DNA from 4 places in the Metabacillus sp. Hm71 genome. Region 1 is predicted to be linked to each of the others. Evidence: riboswitches for the same ligand, from Rfam matches in the RefSeq annotation. Region 1 holds a riboswitch; each other region holds the start of a gene.
What was found. A riboswitch is a leader RNA that binds a small molecule or an ion and turns the genes downstream of it on or off. The one in region 1 is predicted to bind cobalamin.
Positions count from the first base shown of each region.

Region 1 (5,770 bases):
GCCATTAAGTATGCATTCCGAATTCCATTTGTTTTTATTTCTTCCTTCAATTGCTCCCAGTCAAGAGTGCTTTCTTTTGACAGATAGCCTCGCTTTTCAAAATAAGCGCCAGTTTGCCAATCAGACCCTTCAAATACGGAATAGGAGCCTTTTTCTTTTGCAAGCTCCATACTTGCACGAATTGTTAGATAGGAGATCTTTTCATAAAGCTCGTCAGCATATTGAACGGCTTCTTCGTGCTCCCATCTTAATTGTTTTAGTGCCAGCAGGTGATGCCATCCGAACGTACCTACACCTATGGAGCGGTACTTCTGGTTGGTGATTTTTGCTTGAAGCACAGGAATTGTGTTTAAATCAATCACATTGTCCAACATTCTTACTTGAATTGGGATCAGTTTTTCTAACACATCTTCTGTGACAGCTTTTGCTAGATTAATAGAGGAGAGGTTACATACAACAAAATCACCCGGCGTTTTAACGGTAATGATTTTTCCATCCTCTGTATACTGCTCTTCGACTGTCGTTGCGCTTTGATTTTGCGTGATTTCTGTGCAAAGATTGCTGCAGTAGATCATTCCTTGATGTGCGTTCGCATTTTGTCTGTTTACTTCATCGCGATAGAACATATATGGCGTACCTGCTTCTAACTGGCTGATCATGATGCGCTTCATGATTTCAATCGCTGGGACCTTTTCTTTCGTTAGCAGATCATTGCTGACACACTCCCAGTATTTTTGACGGAAGCTGCCATTGCCTTTTTCCTCATCATAAAAATCTTCAATGCTGTAGCCCATTACTTTGCGAACCTCGTGAGGATCAAATAAGTACCAATCACCGCGTGCTTCCACCTGTTCCATAAAAACATCAGGAATGCAAACGCCTGTAAATAAGTCATGGGTACGCATGCGTTCGTCACCATTATTCAGCTTAGCATCGAGAAAAGAGAAAATATCTTTATGCCAAACATCTAAATAAACGGCAATTGCACCTTTGCGCTGTCCTAGCTGGTCTACGCTGACGGCTGTATTGTTAAGCTGTTTCATCCATGGAATTCTTAAATTGTTACTCTCTAAAAAAATTTAGAGGGATAGGTCATCTCTGCCTACCTCTGTACATCGCTGTACAGAACAGACTATATCTTTATCCACTTCGAAAAGTGGATAGGTGGTTCGAGTTATAAAATCTCTTTTATAACTACTTAGTCGTTGAACCTTCAACCTAGTAAACTAGGAAGCTCGGCTGCAGATTATCCGCACTCTCGGTTTTTTAGGGTTCGCCATGTCATTGCTGCATGGTATCCTACCTTGAGATACTCGGAGTTTCCCGCAATTGACCACCTTTATTACTCGTAACTTACGCTACAAGAGGGCTATCATTAACCCCTGATGAAACACCTTTAAAGCCTTTTATATCACTGCCGCGGCTGCGGATTTTTCCTAAATAAGCGCCGATTCCGCCGCCTGATTTTGATAGATTGGCAATGTCAGTATTGCTGTCAAAAATTCCTTGCAGGCTATCGTCAACCGTATCAATAAAGCAACTGGATAACTGTCCGACAGGTTTACCAGCATTTGATAAGGTTGGAGTTGCCACTGTCATATAAAGATTACTCATTGCCCAATACGCTTGTTTTATAAGCTCAAGGCGATGCTCCTTGTTTTCATTAGCCATTAAAGTCATGGCAATGATTAAGAATCGTTCCTGGGGAAGCTCATAGGTTTGCTTTGAGTAGTCACGTGTTAAGTAGCGGTCTGCTAATGTTCTTAAACCAATGTATGTAAATAACCTGTCGTTTTCAGGATTGATATAAGAACCAATTTCTTCAATCTCTTCTTTTGTGTATTGATCGAGGAGCTTGCTGTGATAAAGTCCCTTCGTTACTAAGGTCTCAATCAATTGATAGAAGCTTCCGTATTTTTGCGATTTATCATACCCTCTATTTGCAGCAGCTTCCTTGTAAAGCTTAGTTAAATAGATTTGTGCGCAAAAATAGGTCCAATCAGGCTCTTGTTCATTGATATTTGATAATCCTTCTAAAATGAGCAAATTTGTGAGTTGTTCAGATGTATATGAATCTCTTTGGAGAATGGTGTTTTCGATTCTAGTAAGAAAATCGTCTATTTCCAGTGAAGGGAAATGCTGATGTATGTTTTTAATAAATGATGTAAGTTTATTCAGGTCAAATGCTTCTTGATGATTCCCGCAAATAATAACAGGGGTTGTTGTCGTATTCATAATAATTCCTCCATCTGTTCGTTTTACTAAGGGGGTGGGGAAAAACGACAGATAAGAAGAGCAGGGCAGTATTAGAGAAAAAGCCCATTAATCCTTACTATCGTTTCATCTTCTCAGCCCCCGAAGAAATTGAAACTTTTGCAAGTAATAGGTAGGTCTCCTGACTTGTGCTCGTCCTACTTTGAGGCCTTCCCATACATCATGTGTACAGTGGCAATCTCAGTTCGTCACACTTACAGTTGCGGGGACAGTTCTGGATTTTCACCAGATTCCCTTTTCAGCCTAAACGGCGCCTTCACTCGCAAAGATACAATATATAGTTTTTGTTGTTTAGACGCACATCAATATATAGATGTGTTGTTTCTATATCAATAATAAAGTACAGATGTAAATTAATCAACCAATTCTTACTAATTGTCGAAATTTATCTAGATTCAAAGAATTTTGCAAAAAAAAAACGAAAAAGGGATCTGACTTCGCGCCAGATCCACTTACTAAAAAATTTAGAAGGCAGTTTTCCTATTCCTGATAAATCCAAAAAGAATTGAAAAGAAAGGTGATAAATATAAGAAAAATACAAAAGGCAAATAGTCGATAACAGGAACACCAAGTGTTTGTGCAAAAAAGGCGCCGCTTACCCCCCAAGGAACCAGCGGATTCACCAGTGTACCTCCATCCTCTAATGTCCGTGACATATATTTGCGTTCAATTTTCATTTTATCATACAAGCCTTTAAAGGATTGTCCAGGAATTAGAATCGATAAGTATTGCTCACCTGTTAAAAGGTTCACCCCAATGGAGGAAGCAGCTGTTGAAAGAATAAGCTGACCCTTTGCCTGAACACGTTCAATCAATCCGTTCATTAAAGCAGGGATAATATTTAATGCCTCTAACAAACCGCCAAAAGCAAAGGCAATCATGATGAGTGAAATGGACCACATCATTGATTGTAAGCCGCCGCGATTTAGCATATTAGCGACCTGTTCATTTTCGATTGTGAACGTAGTCCCGTTTTGTAAGACATGAAGAAACTCGCCAATTGTTACATCCTGCAACCAGATAGAAGTGATTCCTGCCGTAATGATTCCAACGATTAATGCAGGAATAACAGGGAACTGCCGAAACGCTAAAAGGATAACCAACAGTGGTGAAAGTAACGTAAGACTGCTAATTTGAACGGAGTCTTTTATGATCGTAACCATGTTTGTCATTTCCGTAAGTGATACAGTATGGATAGGTGCAATTGTGCCAAGAAAATAAAAAAGAGCCGTTGTGATAACGATGCTAGGAATCGTTGTTTTGGTCATATGTTTAATATGCGTGAAAATCTCAACAGAAGCGACCCCTGAGGCAAAATTCGTTGTATCAGACATTGGTGACATTTTATCGCCAAAGCATGCACCACAAATGATGGCTCCAGCGACCCAAGGGGCAGGGAGGCCAATTACCATTCCAGCACCCATAAGAGCTACTCCAACGGTGCTAACAGTGGTAAAGGAGCTTCCGACAAGACTTGAGATCACCATACAAGAAAATAAAGAAGTAATCAGTAAATAATCAGGACGGATTATGGTTAGAGCATACACCATAACAGTTGGTATCGTACCGCTGGACATCCAAGCACCAATTAGGATTCCGATTAAGGCAAGGATGATAATTGGCTGTATGCCCCTTTGGATTCCCTTGATGATTCCTGATTCTAAGTCTTTCCATGTATATCGTTTCATCAAGCCAAGAAATGAAACGAGTATCAAACAATTTAATAAAGCTAGATGCGGCTCTGTTTTCCATACAAATAAACTAGTAAAAATAATCGCTAATATAAGGAATAAAATGAAAACCGCTTCTTTAAAATGAAACGATGCTGTACTTTTTATCATATACTTGCTCCTTTACAACTTAAACGCTTTGATGCTTTTTTGCATAAAAGCACAACAAAGAATATTATATCAATCTAATATTCTTTGTCAATCTGCAATATGGAAAACTCAGTATATTAGTCTTAATAAATAGCTTTTCTTATAGTTGGTAAATAAAGCTATAGATTTTATTGGTATAGTGATTACAGCCCGAAAAAGCTGTCTCAAAACAAAAGAGCCAGACCCTACAAACACATATTTTAAAGATCGTAAAATAGGTGCTTGTTAGTGGGACTGACCCTTTGTTGGATTTAATTATATGGATTTTGCCATCTCTTTTAAGCTGTCAGATGTTTCGGCAATTTGCGCAATTGATTTTGAGACATCATTAATGACATTGGTGAAGTTTAACAAATCCATTTTGGCTTGTTCGCTTTGTTGTTTGTTGTCATTCAGCATGTATAAAATCGTATCAAAGATTAAGTTCATATCATTCATTTGCGTTGTGCCCTTTTTTGTAAGCTCAGCCACTTTATTAATAGAGGTAGACATACTATCGATTTGTGAATGAATATTGGTAATTAAACTTGAAACACCTTGAACCGAATTTTTTGTCTCTTCGGCTAGCTTGCGAACTTCACTTGCAACCACAGCAAATCCTTTGCCATATTCGCCGGCACGTGCTGATTCGATAGCAGCATTCAGCGCAAGTAAATTTGTTTGTTCAGCTATAGAAGTCACAATGGAGACAACATGATTAATCTTTTCGGAGGTTTGCTCCAGTACTTTCATTTGTTGTAAAATATCGATTGTATTTGTTTCAATAAACGACATTAATTGATTTTGTTCATCTAAATCCTTTTTGCCATTATGTGCTTGTTTCTCTGCTGTAGCAGCTACCTCTGATCGATCAATGGAGTAGGAGGCGATTTCCTTTGATTGGGAAACAATTTCCTGAACAAATGCATTTGTTTCTTCGCTTGCTTCAGCTAATTGTATCGCCAGCTCGTTAACGTCTGCACGAATTTGTTCTTTTTCACGCTCAATTTCAGCTCGTACTGCTGCATACTCATTGTCATATGCCTCTAAGACAATTTGCTGTTCCAGATTAAATAATTTGGATAAGCTTAAGACAGCATCCACCATGTCTTGCTTTGTTGTAAGATGTTGTTCAACTGTTTGAATCACAGAAGAAAAAAGCTGTTGAAAGGCTGCTATATACCATTTGGCCTCAAGGCCAATTTTTACATGTATATAGGCAATTCTTCTAATTCTGTTCACATCATCGTTTGTGAAACGACCATCAAACATCATGATTATATGCTTCTTTAGCGTTGTTTTTAATCGTTCAACAGAGCTATATGCTTCAATGATATCGTTTAGCGCTTGCTCAAAATCAAAGGAAGAATAAAAGGCATTCACGATGTTTTGAATGTTATCTTCAATATAAGGCTTAAGCTTCGAGGAAAGGAGCAGATCATTTTTTGTTAAACCGACCATTTTAATCTGCTTTTGCAGCGAGGGCTCATCAACAGTTAAAGCAATTTGCTGGATAAGTTCTTGATCTTTTTCAATAGCTGCTTCATTAGATGCTGATTTTTTATCTTTTATAAATGACAGAAAACCCATAAAAATAATCTCCTTTGGTATTTTCGAATAATCGTTCTACTAGGTAT
Region 1 covers NZ_CM200278.1:869,136-874,905, forward strand. Annotated here, with positions in the region: partial or broken gene ACSVDH_RS04415 (ribonucleoside-diphosphate reductase subunit alpha) at 1-1,052, opposite strand, end outside; partial or broken gene ACSVDH_RS04420 (ribonucleotide reductase N-terminal alpha domain-containing protein) at 1,378-2,235, opposite strand; cobalamin riboswitch at 2,368-2,547, opposite strand; gene nhaC (Na+/H+ antiporter NhaC) at 2,739-4,112, opposite strand; gene ACSVDH_RS04430 (protoglobin domain-containing protein) at 4,410-5,723, opposite strand.

Region 2 (5,770 bases), 1.9 Mb from region 1:
TGTCCATTCCCCATTAATATACAATTGATATTGTTCCATACTGGCTCCCTCCTAAATTTTGCTTTCACTAGCCAATAAAGTTGGTTATGTTAAGCTTAAGTGATTTTCCTTAAAGGACTCAAGTTAAAAGCCTGCCTAATAATGGTATAGTATATTAAAAGTTTGGAAGTTAAATAGCTAAAAAAAGCACTACAACCTTAAAAAGGCTGTAATGCATAAATAATTCTCTTTAAAAGGATTAGACGGTTTCGATCGTCGATAATCTTTCTCGATATTGATGAGCTGCTTCCACCATTATTTTTAATGCAGCGATGGTCTCTGTTTCCCCTCTTGTTTTCAATCCGCAATCAGGATTTACCCAAAATGCGCGGTAGTCCAGAACCTCAAGTGCACGTTTTATATTTTGTGAGATTTCTTCTAAACTAGGGACACGAGGGCTATGAATATCATAAACACCAAGTCCAATCCCTTTGTTGTAATGATGCTGTTCAAAGGAAGCAATCAATTCACCATGGCTTCTTGATGTCTCAATTGAAATCACATCTGCATCAAGCGCATCAATCGCATGAATGATATCATCAAAATTTGAATAACACATATGGGTATGAATTTGCGTGTCCGCTTCCACTGAAGATGTAGCTAATTTAAAGGCATAGACTGCAGCATTTAAATAAGCTTCTGTTTTTTCCTCTTTTAAAGGCAATCCTTCCCGCAATGCCGCTTCATCTACTTGAATCATCTTAATTCCACTAGCTTCAAGTGCTTCAACCTCTGAACGGATCGCTAATGCGATTTGATTTAAGACATCAGTACGATCAATATCATCACGGACAAATGACCAATTGATAATTGTTACAGGTCCTGTCAGCATGCCTTTTACTGGTTTAGCTGTGAGAGATTGTGCATACACCGTTTCCTTTACAGTCATAGTTTCTTTGCAATACACATCCCCAAATATAACTGGAGGCTTTACACAGCGTGAGCCATATGACTGGACCCAACCAAACTTTGTAATGGCGATTCCTTCCATCTTTTCACCGAAAAACTCAACCATATCTGTTCTTTCAAACTCCCCATGTACAAGGACATCTAGTCCAATCTCTTCTTGAATATCGATCCACTTCTTGATTTCAGCTTTGATGTATTCCTCATATTGATGAGCTGTTAGCTCACCTTTTCTCCATTTCAATCGCTCTTTACGTACTTCCTTCGTTTGAGGAAAGCTGCCAATTGTAGTCGTAGGTAATATTGGTAAATCAAAGCGTTCAGCTTGTACTTCTTTCCGTTTTATCACATCAATTCGTTCCGAAGAATAATTGCCTATATTGTTAATTGCTTCTTGGACAGTTTTTACATTTCGATGTGAGGAATTTGTTAATTCAACAATTGCTTGATCATGTACTTCTAGTTCTTGAACACTGCCATCATGATTTGCAACTTTTGTTAACAGCACAACTTCTTCTAGCTTTTCATCTGCAAAAGATAAGGCTTTTTTTATTTGTGTATCCAATTGCTGCTCGCTTTTTACAGTAACTGGAACATGAAGCAAACTGCAGGATGGCTGGATAATCAGGCGATCTTTATCAATAAACCTCGTTAATTCATAGACTGCCGTTAATTTTTTTGTCAAATGAGATTTCCAAATATTACGTCCATCAATGACACCTGCGAAAAGAACCTTATCGCTCGGAAAACCGTGTTCTTTTAGATTTTCAAGATTTCTCCCTGCATCATGTACAAAATCAAGTCCTATCCCTTGAACTGGCAACTCAATGATTTCTTGATAAAATTCGAGACTTTCAAAATACGTTTGAAGGATAACGTTAACTTCAGGAACCCCTTCATTAAACGCAGCATAAACTTTTTTAAACTCATCAATGATTTCTTTATCAACATTTTTTACTAAAATGGGTTCATCTACCTGAATCCATTCTGCACCAGCTTCTTTTAATTGCTTAAACACATCTATATAGAGAGGAATAAGTGAGTTTAATAGTTCTGCTCTTCTTTGCTTATCATACCCTTTAGATAAAGACAATAATGAAATTGGGCCAAGAATAACCGGCTTTCCCTCTATGCCGAGCTTTTGTTTTGCTTCAAGGTACAATTCAAGCAATCGATTTTTGCCTAAATTAGGTTGTGCATTCTTTAATTCCGGAACAATATAGTGATAGTTTGTATTAAACCATTTTGTCATCTCAGAGGCGATTTTCCCTTTGCTTCCCCTGGCAATCTCGAAATAGGTTTGAAGAGTCAGCCCTTTCTCTTCCGTTTTAAAACGCTCAGGAATTAACCCAAACATAGCTGCTGTATCGAGCACATGATCATAGTAACTAAAATCACCTATCGGGATAAGATCAATGCCTTTCTCTTTCTGTTTTTTCAAATGGGATAAGCGAATATGTTCCATTTCTTTCTCAAACTGTCCTTCGCTTACTTGTTCTGTCCAAAATAATTCTAAAAGCTTTTTCCATTCACGATTTTCACCAATTCTTGGATAACCAATATTTGAACTTTTTATCTTCATTTTCTTTTCTCCTCGTTCCCAATTTTTCTGATGTTTGTCCAATAAAAAAGCCTCTCTATGAATAGATAGAGAGACTTTGGATAGGCATAGTTAACTAGAGTTGAAATGAATGAATCGTTTCAACATATGACCACCACTCCTCCCTATTTCGCGTAGGTAATAAGTGCATACAATAGGCAGGTCTCCTGACTCAGGTTCTACACTTCAAATCCCTTCCCATTTCAAATTGAAACAGTGGATGCGATTGAAGCTCCCCATTACAGTGGCGCGACCGTGCCGGATTTTCACCGATCTTCCCTTTTAAGTTAAAAGCAAAGCTTTTAACACCTATTGCCTGAACATTATTAAATTTTAAAATAATTGAAACATGTGATTTAGATTAAACCATTTTTTCTCTTTTAGCAAGTATTTTTCTAATGGGCTGTATTTGTCCACTGTGAGTGGAACCGCTTTATGCATCGATAGCTAGTCAATATAACGTTTTTAACAAATAAAGCGAGACTCCTATCAGCGGGGTTTTACTGCCCGTTAAAATGGGATAAAAAAATTCGCATAAAAACTGATTCAAACTGTAACACTCCGCCATAACCTACATACACTTATATGGATTTTATACAATAAAAAATAAAGGAGAGTTGCCTTCATGAATCCTTATGGATACAATTATTACCAAGAATTCATCCCTAATCATTATAATTATTATGCCCCATATGATTATGATGCTTTTACACAGCAAACAGAACAATACGAGGGAAATAGACAACCAACACTTGAAAGAAGAGTTTCTCAACTCGAACGACAAAATGAACGCCAAGGACGAGAAATTACAAGACTTAATGATGAAATAAGACGATTAAACCGGGAGATCAATAGAATCAATCGTGAATTTAACCGTATAAACCAGCTGGTAACACAGCTCAATGAAAGAGTTGAGCAACATACTCGAAGATTAAATCGACTTAACCAACGGCTTCGTGCAGTTGAAAATAGATTAGATCTGCCATTCACTCCAGGTGAAGGCGGTTTTTAATCATGTCATTATTCAAGGATGATCATTAGTAATTATCTAAGGTCATCCTTGTTTTCAATTCATTTTTTGAACTTGTTATATCCATCAGTGGGGGGGTTACTGCCCGTAAAGATTGGGATAAAAAACTATAGTTTGTACATAATAAAGTTGATTATGTTGAGAGGAGGTACATATGTATGACAAATCGTAATGATAATCGTGAACGACAAAACAAATATCCGAATAACAATCAACAGGATACAGAGTTTTCAAAGGATATTAATATTAGAAGTGAGAAAACGAAAAAGGATTTACAGAAATAATAAAGAGAGGCTGCCAGCCTCTCTTTATTATCTTAAAATTTATCTCGTCCTTTTAACCTTTGATGAAAAACGAGTCCTGCTCTTCCTTTTCAAATCATTTGCACTTTTTCTGGATGAGGATTTTGAATCATTTCGTGGTTTTTGTCCTTTTCTCACTGAGCGAATTGAATCTTTTGTTAGTGGGCTTCTTTTCACTTCATAACCATCTCGATCAGGAAGACTTACTCCTTCAATTACTCGCTTTTCCAGCGATTGGTTAATCCCTTTTTCAATCATACGAAGAAAGTCGCGATCCTTTGGAGCTACTAAAGTATAGGCCACTCCAACACCACCGGCACGACCTGTTCGGCCAATTCGATGAATATAGCTCTCTACATCATGCGGAATATCGTAATTGTAGACATGTGTCACACCTTCTACATCAAGGCCTCTTGCTGCAACATCAGTTGCAACCAACAGTTGAATTTTCGCTTCCCTAAACTGCTTCATCGCTTTTTCTCGTTTGGCTTGTGTTAAATCACCGTGAAGTTCTTCAACCAAATAACCATTTGTGAGAAGGGCTTGGTGGAGTTTTTTGGCACGGATCTTTGTTCTGCAAAAAATAATTCCTAAAAAAGGACGATCTTCTTGTAATAAATGCAGTAATGTCTCCTGTTTGCGACGATCAGTGGTTTCTATAATAATTTGTTTAATCTCCTCCACAGTAACCTGTTTCGCTTTAATTTGAATGTTCTCTGGCTCAACCATATATTTTTTTGCCAAACTACGAATTTCACTTGGGATGGTTGCAGAAAAAAGCAAGGTTTGACGAGTTGAAAGCGTTTCATAAAAAATTTCGTCTACCTCAGGAAGAAACCCCATATGCAGCATTTGATCAGCCTCATCCAATACAAATACTTCTACTGTTGAAAGATCAATGGTTTGCCTGCGAATATGATCCAACAACCGACCAGGAGTAGCTACAACAATATGCTGTGCTCCTTTTAGTTTTTTCAACTGATGCGCGACATCCTGTCCGCCATAAACGGCAAGCACATTAACTCCTTCCAGATTTTCTTTCATTTTCTTTATTTCTTTCGTTATTTGTTGTGCTAATTCACGTGTTGGCGTCAAAATAAGTGCCTGAATTTCAGATTTATCAACATCAATTTTTTCTAATATCGGCAGAACAAAAGCCAATGTTTTACCAGTTCCTGTTTGTGCTTGGGCAATAAGATCTTTTCCCTCTAACACAGAAGGAATGGCTTTTTCCTGTATTGGGGTAGGCTTTACAAATCCTAATGACTTTAATGTATCATTTAATTCTTTTCGAATTCCTAGTTGTAAAAAATCATGCAATATAATCACATCTCTTTTCCTTAAATAAGTGCCATTTGTTTATTAGAAGGCTTATTTACTATAGCACAAAATAATGGTTAAGCTAGGGAAAATCATTTTTTTTAATCTATTATGCACATTTCCTGTTTCATACATATTATGATCTTTTTTGCTGACACTATCCTAATTGTCAAATCGTACACATCCTATTCTAAAGGTAATAATTATGCAAAACGCTGTACTGATTAGTAAAAACAGGTAAGAGTTTTGGCAATATGATGAAATAAAATGAGTCCTCGTTAAGATAGGGTAGAAATGATAAGCCCCTTATCTAATTTACATAAGGGGCGAATTTCTTTTCATATGTTTTAAGTTGAAGAAGTTTAAGAACCCGTAGAACGATAATGCCTGACACCTATCTGCCACACAAACAAACAAGGCAAAATAAATAAGATCCCTGCTAATGGTGACATCATGTATAAATAACCATTTCCTTCGTGTTTATCAAGAAGATACAATAATGGCAAGTAATTGACACATCCGAAAGGGATGATAAAAGTAAAAAATTTCGTCACCCAATTTTGATAAATATTT
Region 2 covers NZ_CM200278.1:2,782,076-2,787,845, reverse strand. Annotated here, with positions in the region: gene ACSVDH_RS13595 (NAD-dependent succinate-semialdehyde dehydrogenase) at 1-39, opposite strand, end outside; gene metE (5-methyltetrahydropteroyltriglutamate--homocysteine S-methyltransferase) at 239-2,527, opposite strand; cobalamin riboswitch at 2,686-2,873, opposite strand; gene ACSVDH_RS13585 (hypothetical protein) at 3,171-3,557, shown strand; gene ACSVDH_RS13580 (hypothetical protein) at 3,734-3,859, shown strand; gene ACSVDH_RS13575 (DEAD/DEAH box helicase) at 3,899-5,197, opposite strand; gene ACSVDH_RS13570 (ABC transporter permease) at 5,560-5,770, opposite strand, start outside.
Region 2: another riboswitch for cobalamin. It lies ahead of metE (5-methyltetrahydropteroyltriglutamate--homocysteine S-methyltransferase); the one in region 1 lies ahead of ACSVDH_RS04420 (ribonucleotide reductase N-terminal alpha domain-containing protein).

Region 3 (5,770 bases), 2.6 Mb from region 1:
TATTGTGTGGATCGGCAGCAAGCCTAAACCTTTTATCTCATGTGTATTGGATTCAACCTGGTAGGGATCCTCAATCATGTCACCTAGCATTTGATATCCGCCGCATATTCCAAAGATGATTGCTCCATTTTGATGGGCTTTCAGAATCGCTTGATCAAGCCCTCTCTCTTTTAGAAACATGAGATCTTCTATTGTATTTTTACTTCCAGGTAAAAGAATGACATCAGGCTGTTCAAGCTGCCGGACATTTTCCACTAGCCGAACATGACAATCCGTCTCATAGTGGAGAGGGTCAATATCTGTGAAATTGGATATTCTAGGATAATGAATCACCGCTATATCTAGTTCTTTATCTTGATTTTTATGAATACTGTAGTTATTTAGACTTAATGAATCCTCAGCTTCAATTACTAAATCGTTTATGAATGGTATGACACCTAATACAGGCTTTCCTGTATATTCTTCGAACCATGTGAGGCCCGGTTCTAGTAGGGAAAGATCTCCGCGAAACTTGTTAATGATCACTCCAATAATCCGATCACGTTCATCTTGAGATAGAAGCTGCAAAGTACCAACAAGACTTGCAAAAACGCCTCCTTTATCAATATCCCCTACTAAAACAACTGGAGCATCAGCCATCTTTGCGATACTCATATTAACAAGCTCACGGTCATTTAAATTTACTTCTGCTGGACTTCCAGCACCTTCAATGACAATTCTTTCATATGAAGAGGCAAGGTTTTGATAAGACGATTGAATAATGGCTTTAGCTGTTTCATAATAATCACTGCGATAGCTTTTCGCTTCCATGTTTTTCAACGGTTTTCCATGAACAACTACTTGGGCTTCATGATCCCTGGTTGGTTTAATTAATATGGGGTTCATGTCTGTTGTGGCAATAACTCCTGCTGCCTCGGCTTGAATACCTTGTGATCTGCCTATCTCTTTCCCATCAAGAGTAATATAAGAATTTAATGCCATATTTTGTGATTTAAAGGGTGCTGTATGATAGCCATCCTGTGCAAATATCCGGCACAATGCCGTAACAATAATACTTTTCCCGGCATCCGAATGTGTTCCTTGGATCATAATCGGAAGCGCTGCTTTATTTGCTGCCATTATTTTTCATCTCCAAGCATTTTTGGATAAAGTTTTCGACCAGCTCTGGACATGATGCAAATTGGAGATGGGTGTAGCCAGCAATGACGTTGTTTGTTAGGCAGCCTTCATCTCCTTCGCTAAAGGATCCTTTTGTATAATAAGCGAAAGGTAACGATTCAATTGAATGATAAGAAGAATAGTGAAATTCATGACCACGAGCAATGAGCTTGTTTTGAAGAAGATAATTATCAGGATATCCGGAGACTTCTCTGTAGCCAAAGCCTGCAAGTTTTTCTCCCATTTTCATTTTTCCTGGAATAACCCCAACCATCGGATGAACTAAACCATCTAAGGTTTCAATCGCTTCTGCCAAATACATATAGCCTCCGCATTCAGCTATCGTTGGAAGCCCTTCAAGTATTTTCCGCTTTATTGATTCCTTGACTTCAACTTGATTTGCAAGCTCAGCTGCAAACTGCTCTGGAAAGCCGCCTCCTATGTATAATCCATCCGCCTCTTCAGGGATTGACTCACCATTCAAAGGAGAAAAGTAGATACATTCAGATCCGTATGCTTCGAGTAATTCAAGGTTTTCTCGATAGTAAAAATTAAATGCACGATCCTTGGCAATGGCTAACTTCACTCTTTTAGGTTCCCGTTTTTCAAAAATCGATTTCGCTGGATTTTTCTGTAATGGCTTTTGCTTGCTTAAATCTATGAGCTGATCCAAATCAATTGTCCCTTCAACTAATTTCGCTAATTGGTCAAAAAGGCTAGTTAAATCACCTCGTTCTATAGAAGGGACAAGCCCTAAATGCCGTTCTGGCATTTGAATGCTCGTATTGGCTAATAGATAACCGCATACCGGGATGTCACACTCCTGTTCAACCGCTTCTTTAATGATTTGAAAATGACCCATGCTTCCAACCTTGTTTGCGATAACACCAGCGATATTTACGTCTGGCTCTAAAAGCTGATAGCCTTTCACTATTGCAGCTGCACTTCTTGCCATCTTGCTGCAATCAACGATTAAAATCGTTGGGCAATCAAGCAGCATGCTAATTTCTGCTGTTGAACCTTGATTTGAAAGAGCGGACTTGCCATCATAAAAGCCCATAACTCCCTCAATAACAGAAATATCTGCACCATCACTGCCATTTACATATACTTCCTTTAACACTTCTTTTGAAAACATCCAGCTATCCAGATTCCGTGACGGTCTTCCTGTAACAGCGGTATGAAAACTTGTATCTATGTAATCAGGACCGCATTTAAAGCCTTGAACTGTCAAACCTCTTTGTTTTAGTGCAGCCATTAAACCAATTGTAATCGTTGTTTTGCCCACACCGCTGGAAACTCCTGCAATCACTAGTCGCTGTGCAGTCACGGCGCTTCCCCCTTTTATTATGCTAATATTCTATTCCTTTAACCGCTGGTATCCCAGTGTCATAATAATGCTTTTCCACATCGACAACAGAAACTAGATCAGCGAGTTCCTTGATTTCTCCTTTTGCATGTCTACCTGTTATAACTAAATGCACATGTGAAGGCTTGTTTTTAATTAGTTCCATGACTTCCTGAATTGGAAGAACATCATCAATTGGAAATGAATCGATCGCGAGTGCATTATTCAATTCATCTAAGACAACAACATCATATTTCCCTGACATAACCGTTTCTTTTGCTGTCTTCCATGCTGATTCAAGTGCTTTTCGGTGAACCTCAGGAGTTTTTGTCCATGTAAAGCCCTCACCAAGCTGAACCATTTCAACTCCTAACTTTTCTAACGATATCTGTTCACCATATGACCTTCCCTTTGATTTAATAAATTGAAGAATCTTTACTGACATTCCCTGTCCGATTGCACGTACACATAGACCAATCGAAGCAGTCGTCTTCCCTTTTCCATTACCTGTAAAAACAAGTGTTAATCCTTTTTGTTTTTCCAACACGAACCCCTCCTTGAATTGTTGAAAATAAAAAACGCCTTTCCTTTATTAGGGAGAAGGCGGGAGTTAAAAAGATTAAGAGTAAAATTGAAGAATTTCTACATCAATGCTGCTCTCGTTCTTTCAAATCCCCTTTCCTCGAAGGCTACTTGAACCAAACAAATAGGCAGGTCTCCTGGCTTACACTTCCTTGCTTACACAACTCCCTTCCCATAAGCATCTGGTTACAGTGGGCTTCTGTCATGCAGCTCTGTGATTACAGTGGCGGGACCGCGTTGGACTTACACCAACTTCCCTATTATTCTTAATCCTATTAAGAACCTATTTGCGAAATCGTTATTTAGTTGAATCTAAGTCATTATAAATGTAGGTTTACGAGTTGTAAATATATCTAAAAGAAAAAAGTAGTTATCTATAATATAGTTATGTAAACTAATAAACAAAGAAAGAGCCCGACGAAGATCATGCAAGTGTCAGGCTCAAATGAATTTATGACCACCACAAACGGCTCGTTTAGTGGTAATTTGAAAGACCTTTTCATTTTTTAGTTAACGTCTTTATCCAGATTTTAACCATTTAAAAAATCCGATTGTTCCCTTCCCTTCACATGAGGAACATGAAATGACACCCTCACCAGAACATGTATTGCACTTGTGATTTCCGAAATCAAACCCTTCACCTGAACAGTTTTCACAGTTTATAAGTCTAGTTCCGCTACAGCTTTTACACTTCATGAGTTTCCCTCCTGCTTCTACTATATTTAAGGAGCATTATTAAACGAAAAATAAAATAAATAGTTAAAATTTTGCTCCCATAACAGTATATTTACGTTCAGGAATTGATATGATTTTCCCAAGTTACAATTAAATTATATATTTATTACAACATGTAAGAGACCTAAGTATCTTATAACTCATAACGGTTGACATAATCCGACTAATTCTTGTGCTAATGTCTATTTATGCGCTTACCTGGGAAATGTTGCACCTGCTTGAATCTTTCTCTTATCTTTTTTCAATTTTCAAGCAATTCAATGCTTGCTTCGCCAGTTCCTTTGCATTATCAACAGTATCCGAGGTTGAGAGGGCAACAGCGATTCTTCTTCCAACTTTAGTCACTGGTTTTCCGAATATTCGTAGCTGAGTGTTCGGAACAGATAATGCCTGATCCACCCCTTCGACTGTATAATCATTCATTTCTTTCAGAGCCTTTAATGGACGACTTGCCCCAGGTGCTAAAAGGGTAATTTCAGGAATCGGAAAACCTAAAATTGCTCTTACATGTAGAGCGAACTCTGATAAATTTTGGCTGACTAATGTAACTAACCCCGTATCATGCGGCCGCGGTGATACTTCACTGAAATATACTTTATCCTTTGCAAGAAAAAGCTCTACACCGAAAACACCATATCCGCCAAGTTCATCAGTGATTGCTTTGGCAATTGCTTTTGCTTCTTGAAGTTGCTGCTCTGTTATGAAATGCGGCTGCCATGATTCAATATAGTCGCCATCTTTTTGAACATGTCCTATTGGTTCACAATACATTGTCCCATTAACCGCTCGAACGGTTAATAAGGTGATTTCAGAGTCAAATGGAATAAACTCTTCAATGATCACTCGTCCATTTTGCACCCTTCCTCCTTCCATTGCTATTCTCCAGCACTCCGCTATCGTTTGTTCTGAATGACATACACTCTGTCCCTTACCAGAAGAACTCATTAATGGCTTAATAACACATGGAAAACCAATTTCTTTTGCACCTTGCACAAATTCCTCATATGTATCAGCAAATTTGTAGTTAGCTGTAGGAAGCATAAGCTTTTCAGCAGCAAGACGGCGGATTCCTTCACGATCCATTGTCAGCTTTGCAGCACGTGCGTTAGGAATGACCTGAAACCCCTCATCCTCCAATTTGATAAGCTCTGAGGTTGCAATGGCCTCGATTTCCGGAACAATTAAATCAGGCTTTTCCTTTTCAATGACTTCCCTTACTTCCTTTGGATCAAGCATATCTATTACATAGCTGCGATGTGCTACCTGCATCGCAGGTGCATCCTCATATCTGTCTATTGCGATGGTCTCAATACCGAGACGTTGTGCTTCAATTAGAACCTCTTTACCTAATTCACCTGAGCCTAATAAGACGATTTTCTTTGTATGATACATGCTACCAACCCTCTCTTATTTAGTTAACGCTATTATAAACGAACGTTAAATAAATAAAAAGAAGTTTTATTCGTATTTCAAATCAGAAGCTATGAATATAAGGTATATTTTTCTCAATACCTTTATGGGAACCGTATATTAAAAAACTCTTCTTAAATAGTTTTAAAAAAGGTATGTTCTACACCGATTGCTCCACCCCTCACTATCAACCATTATAAAAAGCAGACAGGCTCCTCCCCATCCGCTTTCGTGTATTTTCATACCAATTTCACTTTATAGTTTCTTAATAATTTGGCGGTGGTGACCATTGTAAGGATGTAATTTGCAGATCTTCCAGTAGACGTATAGGCACAGGATGTTTAATGTCAACAACCCACATTTCTCTTGCTGTCCCTTGATCATTACAGCCAGAAAGATAAGCAATTTTCCTATTATCAGGCGACCATGTAATAGGAGTGGCGAAACAATCTGAAATAGCCCATGTTCGATCGTTTTCCCCTTTTCTTCCCGAAGAGCGAATGAAAGAAAAATACCCTCTATCTTCAAATGCAGTTG
Region 3 covers NZ_CM200278.1:3,478,260-3,484,029, forward strand. Annotated here, with positions in the region: gene ACSVDH_RS17115 (cobyric acid synthase) at 1-1,119, opposite strand, end outside; gene ACSVDH_RS17120 (cobyrinic acid a,c-diamide synthase CobB) at 1,106-2,488, opposite strand; gene ACSVDH_RS17125 (cob(I)yrinic acid a,c-diamide adenosyltransferase) at 2,511-3,053, opposite strand; cobalamin riboswitch at 3,199-3,390, opposite strand; gene purT (phosphoribosylglycinamide formyltransferase 2) at 4,055-5,215, opposite strand; gene ACSVDH_RS17135 (LysM peptidoglycan-binding domain-containing protein) at 5,499-5,770, opposite strand, start outside.
Region 3: another riboswitch for cobalamin. It lies ahead of ACSVDH_RS17125 (cob(I)yrinic acid a,c-diamide adenosyltransferase); the one in region 1 lies ahead of ACSVDH_RS04420 (ribonucleotide reductase N-terminal alpha domain-containing protein).

Region 4 (5,770 bases), 2.2 Mb from region 1:
ATTCTTCCTTTGCTTACGCCGCCTAAAATCATTTGAACATCAGCATATACCTGTTCGCCTTTACGGATAGCTTCGATTCCCGCTTGAACAGCTTTGTCATGGAACAGCATACTATGACCTAATTCAAAATCAGCAGAAGCGTGAACAACACGTTGAACAACTTTATACTGTTCTGGTGTATAACTATGTTCACCAAACTCTGAATCAATCATGTTAAAGCTGATACCCTCAATTTCTTGAGGTTGGACAGTTAGTGGTTTAAATTCTGTTTTAAAGTCCATTTTCTATTCCTCCATTTCATTTGTATAAGCTTTTTTGGTTTCTATTTAAGCATTATTGCGGAATATTGATATCCACTCTAGGAAGCTCGCTTTCCGTAAGCGGGCGGTGAGCATCCTTGGCGCTATGCCAGAGGAGGTCTCACCTGTCCCACCTCATCCACATGAGGCGCATATCAGTTCCAATCATCCTTCAACAGTTTTTGTTTTAAATAACCCATTAATATGAGCAAGTACACTTTGAAAATCTGAATATACATTTCCGTATTGAATCTTCGGTCTTTTAATCATGATCGTTTCAATGCCAAGCTCGAGCGCAGCTTCCAATTTCTCATCAACAGAGCCTGCCTTCCCGCTTTCTTTTGTGATCATCGTTGTCACTCCGTACTGCTTGTATAAGGCAGAGTTAAATTCCTTAGAGAAGGGACCCTGAATGGCGACAATATTTTTTTGAGGAAAACCGAGCTTTTCGCATTTTTCCATATTGTCCTTTCTTGGAAGCATTCGAGCAATCACTCTGGTATCTGGTTGGTTTAACAATCGACTCGTGAATATTTCTAATGTCTTGCTGCCTGTTGTGAGCATAATAACTCCTCTTCTTTCAGCAGCTGCTTCTGCCGCATCTTCATAAGTGTCAACCGTTGTAATTCCCTTATGTTCATATAACTTTGACTCACGTTCATATCGGATATAAGGAACACCTGCTTCTTTCGCACTTAAAAGAGCATTTTTGCTTGCTTCTTCAGCGAAAGGGTGACTTGCATCAACCACTGCTTTAAAGCCTTGTTCTTGGATGATTTTCACAAAATCCTCATTCGTTAGTCTTCCGACCAAAACATTTAATCCTGTCTTTTTCATTTCTTTTCCGGCATTTTCTGTTACAACTGTTGTGAGGACCTCATAACCTGAATCTTTTATTGTTAGCGCTAAAGCTCTAGCATCACTTGTACCAGCTAAAAAGAGAATCATCCTTTTTGAACCTCATGTTCATGATGATGGTGGTGATGATGATGTACATGATCATGGTCGTGATCGTGATGATGGTGGTGATGATCAATATGCTCCATTGCTCCAATTCGATAAACACATGTGTCACAGTTCATTTTTACTTCACCTTGTAATGCCTCTTCTATACGATCTTTTATGATGGTCTTCAGTCGTGAATGAAAGCCAAAATAGCCTGCAAGTTTAAACTCAACATCTCGGTGCTCTTGCTCAAACTCTAAAATCATGTTTTCAAGACGTTTGATTAAGATTCCCGTAAAAAGAAAATAAGGTAAGATGACAATTTTCTTTGCACCTAATTTAACACAGCGTTCAACGCCTTCTTTAACTAATGGATCTGTTACCCCCATAAAAGCAGGTTCTACGAATTTGTAGTTGAGTTTTTCCCATAATAGTCGAGTGATTTTATACAAATCACTGTTCGCATCAGGATCACTTCCACCTCGACCTAATAAGATGACAGCCGTATTAGGATCCTCTTCATTTATTTGTTCGCCAACATCTTCTAAGCGGCTTTTGCAAATTTCTATTGTTTCTTCATGAATGCCAAACGGTCTTCCATAGGTAAATGAAACATGAGGATATTTTTCCTTTGCCTCATCAATAGCTGCTGGAATATGAATTTTTGAATGACCTGCTGCAAGAAGCATGAGAGGGATAACATAAACACTTGTTGCTCCTTTTTCTACACATGTATGAATACCTTGGTCAATGGCTGGTCTTTCAAACTCTAGAAAACAGGTTTCCACTAAAAGCTCTGAATCAAGCTGTGGCTTTAGTTCTTCAATTGTTTGTCTTACCTGCTCGTTTCCTTCTGGATCTCGACTTCCATGACCAACTAGTAAAATGGCTTTCATATGATTCTCCCCTATCCTTTTAATCTCCACATGGAGCTGGTTCTATTTCTATCTTTGGTGCCATGTCTTTATATGTATAGCCTTGTACATTTCCTACTCGCTTAAAGTATTTAAAAAATCGCTCATTTGGATGGCCTTTTTCTTTGTATTCATGGACAATTTTTTCGATTACTTCGACAATTTTCTCTGGTTCAATTCCTTCTGCAACAGGCTGACCTGGATGAGCGGTTCTCCCAACTGTTTTCGCACCTAAAAATAAATCAAATTTCCCTTTTCGAAAGATAATGCCAATGTCTTCATTAACAGCTCCAAAACATGCCATACCACAGCCGTTAAATCCTACCTTTAATTCTTTTGGCAAATCAAGACCGCTTAGTTTTTCATGAAGCTCTTCAGCATATGGAATCGAATCCTTTTTTTCACCCTCACAAAAATCACATGCTTTTAGTTGAAACACATCACCGATAGGTTCTAATAGAAATCCAACATCATCTAGTTTCTTTGTGATTAAGTCAGGATTACTTGTTGGAATTCTAAGTATGATTTGATGGTGTGGTGTATACTCCATTGAGCCTTCGTCTCCAACAACCTCTGCAAGTATCATCATTTGCTTTGAAGTAAACTTTTTATTGGCAATTCCAGGGCTTACAGCTAATTCAAAAATGGATGTAATAGGGTTATTAACTACCACTTGTTTTTGTTGCATTTGCTTATTGTTCGTGGATTTGTCGAAATTTTTCTCCACTTTTTGAAGTGCCTCTAGAGCGATTTGTAATGAGCTTCTCTCAGGGTTTTTTTCTTTACATTTTTCGGGATGCTGTACCATATCATTTTTCCCTTTATGGAGCGCCCAAGGCTCGTTTTCGTGTCTAAGTCGTTCATGAGGCTTTAATCGTTGCTCAGTTGAATTCAATGTATATTTTCGTTGATAACCACGAGGCGTGATTATTTTATTGTCATATAAAAAAGTTGTTGAATTACCGATAACAACAGTTGTAAGCATGCCGATGTCGTGATCTAGCATATGTTTAAGATCTGTGATGACAATATGTTGTCGATCACGGTATGCACTTTTTACAAGACCAACCGGAGTCGCGGGTGATCTGTAGTTTAAGAGAATTCGTTGTGCTTCTTGAATTTGTCTTGTACGCCTTCCGCTCTTAGGATTGTAAAGGGTGATAACAAAATCAGCTTGTGCCGCTGCATCTATCCTTTTTTCGATTAAATCCCATGGGGTTAAATGATCACTTAAGCTTATCGTACAAGCATCATGCATAATCGGTGCCCCTAACAAGGAAGCGCAGGAGTTAATAGCTGAAACACCTGGAATGACTTCAACACTAACACCTGTTGCTTCTTTCCAGCCTTTTTCAATCAGCACCTCGTATACAAGTCCAGCCATTCCATATACCCCAGCATCTCCGCTCGAAATAACTGCTACCGTTTTTCCTTCTTCTGCTAGATGAACGGCTGCTTGGGCACGGCTCACTTCTTCAGACATCCCTGTACTAATAATCTCTTGATCTATTAATAAATCTTTAATCAATTCTACGTAGGTTTTGTAACCAATAATACAATCGCTCTCTTGTATGGCATCTTGAGCCCTTTTCGTCATATGCTCAAAGCTTCCTGGGCCAAAACCGATAACAAGTAACTTTCCTAACAATGCATTTCCTCCTTACACTTTGCTTTTTTGTGGTTTATCTATACCGACAATCGACTTTGAATGTTCAGGTGCTACAAAATGCTCATGTTCATATGTGTAAATCACACTATCTTCTATGACTTTTCCATCAATCAGATGCCCTTGGACAATTTCTTTTGCTAATTCAGGAGTACCAGCTTTGTACCATACTCCTTCTGGATAGACTACAACTACACAAGCATCTTTACATCTTCCGTTACATCTCGTTCGAGTTGTATGAATTCTATTGTCCAAATCTAAGGCTGTAATCTCTTCTCTTATTGCCTGTGTAACTTCCTCGCCACCTTTTCTCATACAGCTGCTTCCGTTGCATATTAAAACGTGATGCATTGTTTCGGTTAAATTCCAAGTCGTCATCTGAACACTTCCAATCTATTAAATATTTAGACTTTATTAACTGTTTAAAGAAGTAAAAAGTTTCTGAATCAGCTCAAAAAAAGTTTGACCTCAAATCCACCAAAGAGACTTACCAAGATAAGTGAACACCTTACAAAAGAAAATGAACAGAAAACTTTCCAAAACTTAAAAACTAAATAAAAGTGCACCCCTATATAGATAGAGGTGCACTAAAAAATAATGCTATGAATATAGCATTTTCTAATACACATCCACCTATATCCCCGTAGGTATCAGTTAAAAAGAAAAGGCAGGTCTCCTGACTAAGGTTCATTGCTTTATTACGTCTTCCCAATATAAATCAGTGACTATTTTGTAATAAAGCTCACCATTACAGTGGCGGGTACCGTGTCGGAATTTCACCGACTTCCCTCTTATGTTCAACAAAAGGTTGAAGTACACCTAATCTTTTAAAATATTTAATTGTTCATCTTAAATGTATTTGATTGCTATGAATAATATGTCCACTTTAATTTTTCAAAAAAAAAACGCTCAGGTTCAACTGAGCGGAGAAAAGTAAAATGAAGGCATACCAAAAAAATCTATTTGGTTGCAATCATTTCACCTTCTCACCTCCCGAAGAAACTGAAATTTATAAACTAAGACAGGTCTCCTGACTTGTGTTTCAATCTACTTTAAGCCCTTCCCATATAACCACCTAATTAAGATGGTTATACAGTGGTATAACTTATTTCGTCAACACTTACAGTTGCGGGGACAGTTCCGGAATTTCACCAGATTCCCTATTAAGCCAACTTGGCATCTTAATTTATTGCTTTGTTAGATTTATTAAATTCGATAGTTTATATAATAAAGTGTTATTTAAGATATTTCAACATATTATTGGTGAATAAGACAAAATTTACATGGCCGCTTCTTTTTCGTCATAAGCAATTAAAATAATATCAATAGATGATTAGTAAATTTAAAGAGTTTTGTCCTTTATGATAAAACTAAAAACGAAGCCTGATAAATTTAACCCCGTATTTGATTAAAGTGCTGCTGAGCTTGCATCTTTCTTTTTGAATTCAGCCTTTTTTGTCAGTAAACTATTTAATTTTTCAGAACTAAGGAGCATTGCTGCTACAAAAGCAACAATACAAAATGGGAAGATTCCTATTGTTGAATGAGTTGCTATGAAACCTAGAAGAGGAGGCATGAATGTAGTGCCAGTATAAGCAATTGCCATTTGATAGCCCATGATTGTCTGAGAATGTTTTTTCCCAAAACGTGTTGGCGTTTCATGCAACATACACGGAAATATCGGCGCTAATCCTAGTCCAACAATAATAAAACCTATAAGTGAGAAAATGGACGGCAATGGTAAAATTAGAATAACGGCACCAATTAATGCTATTATTTGTCCGAGCTGAATAAGAGTACGGTTCGTCATTTTAAAGGTAATAAAGCCTGTTATAAATCGACCAATTGTTATGCCTGCGTAATAAAAGGAAACCCACCCGGCTGCAGTTGCCGCACTTAATCCTTTGACATTTACCAAGAAGCTGCTTCCCCAAAGGCCCATTGTT
Region 4 covers NZ_CM200278.1:3,033,969-3,039,738, forward strand. Annotated here, with positions in the region: gene ACSVDH_RS14735 (precorrin-8X methylmutase) at 1-281, opposite strand, end outside; gene cobK (precorrin-6A reductase) at 465-1,247, opposite strand; gene ACSVDH_RS14745 (sirohydrochlorin chelatase) at 1,244-2,140, opposite strand; gene cobJ (precorrin-3B C(17)-methyltransferase) at 2,160-3,806, opposite strand; gene ACSVDH_RS14755 ((2Fe-2S) ferredoxin domain-containing protein) at 3,819-4,202, opposite strand; cobalamin riboswitch at 4,474-4,662, opposite strand; cobalamin riboswitch at 4,828-5,023, opposite strand; gene ACSVDH_RS14760 (MFS transporter) at 5,233-5,770, opposite strand, start outside.
Region 4: another riboswitch for cobalamin. It lies ahead of ACSVDH_RS14755 ((2Fe-2S) ferredoxin domain-containing protein); the one in region 1 lies ahead of ACSVDH_RS04420 (ribonucleotide reductase N-terminal alpha domain-containing protein).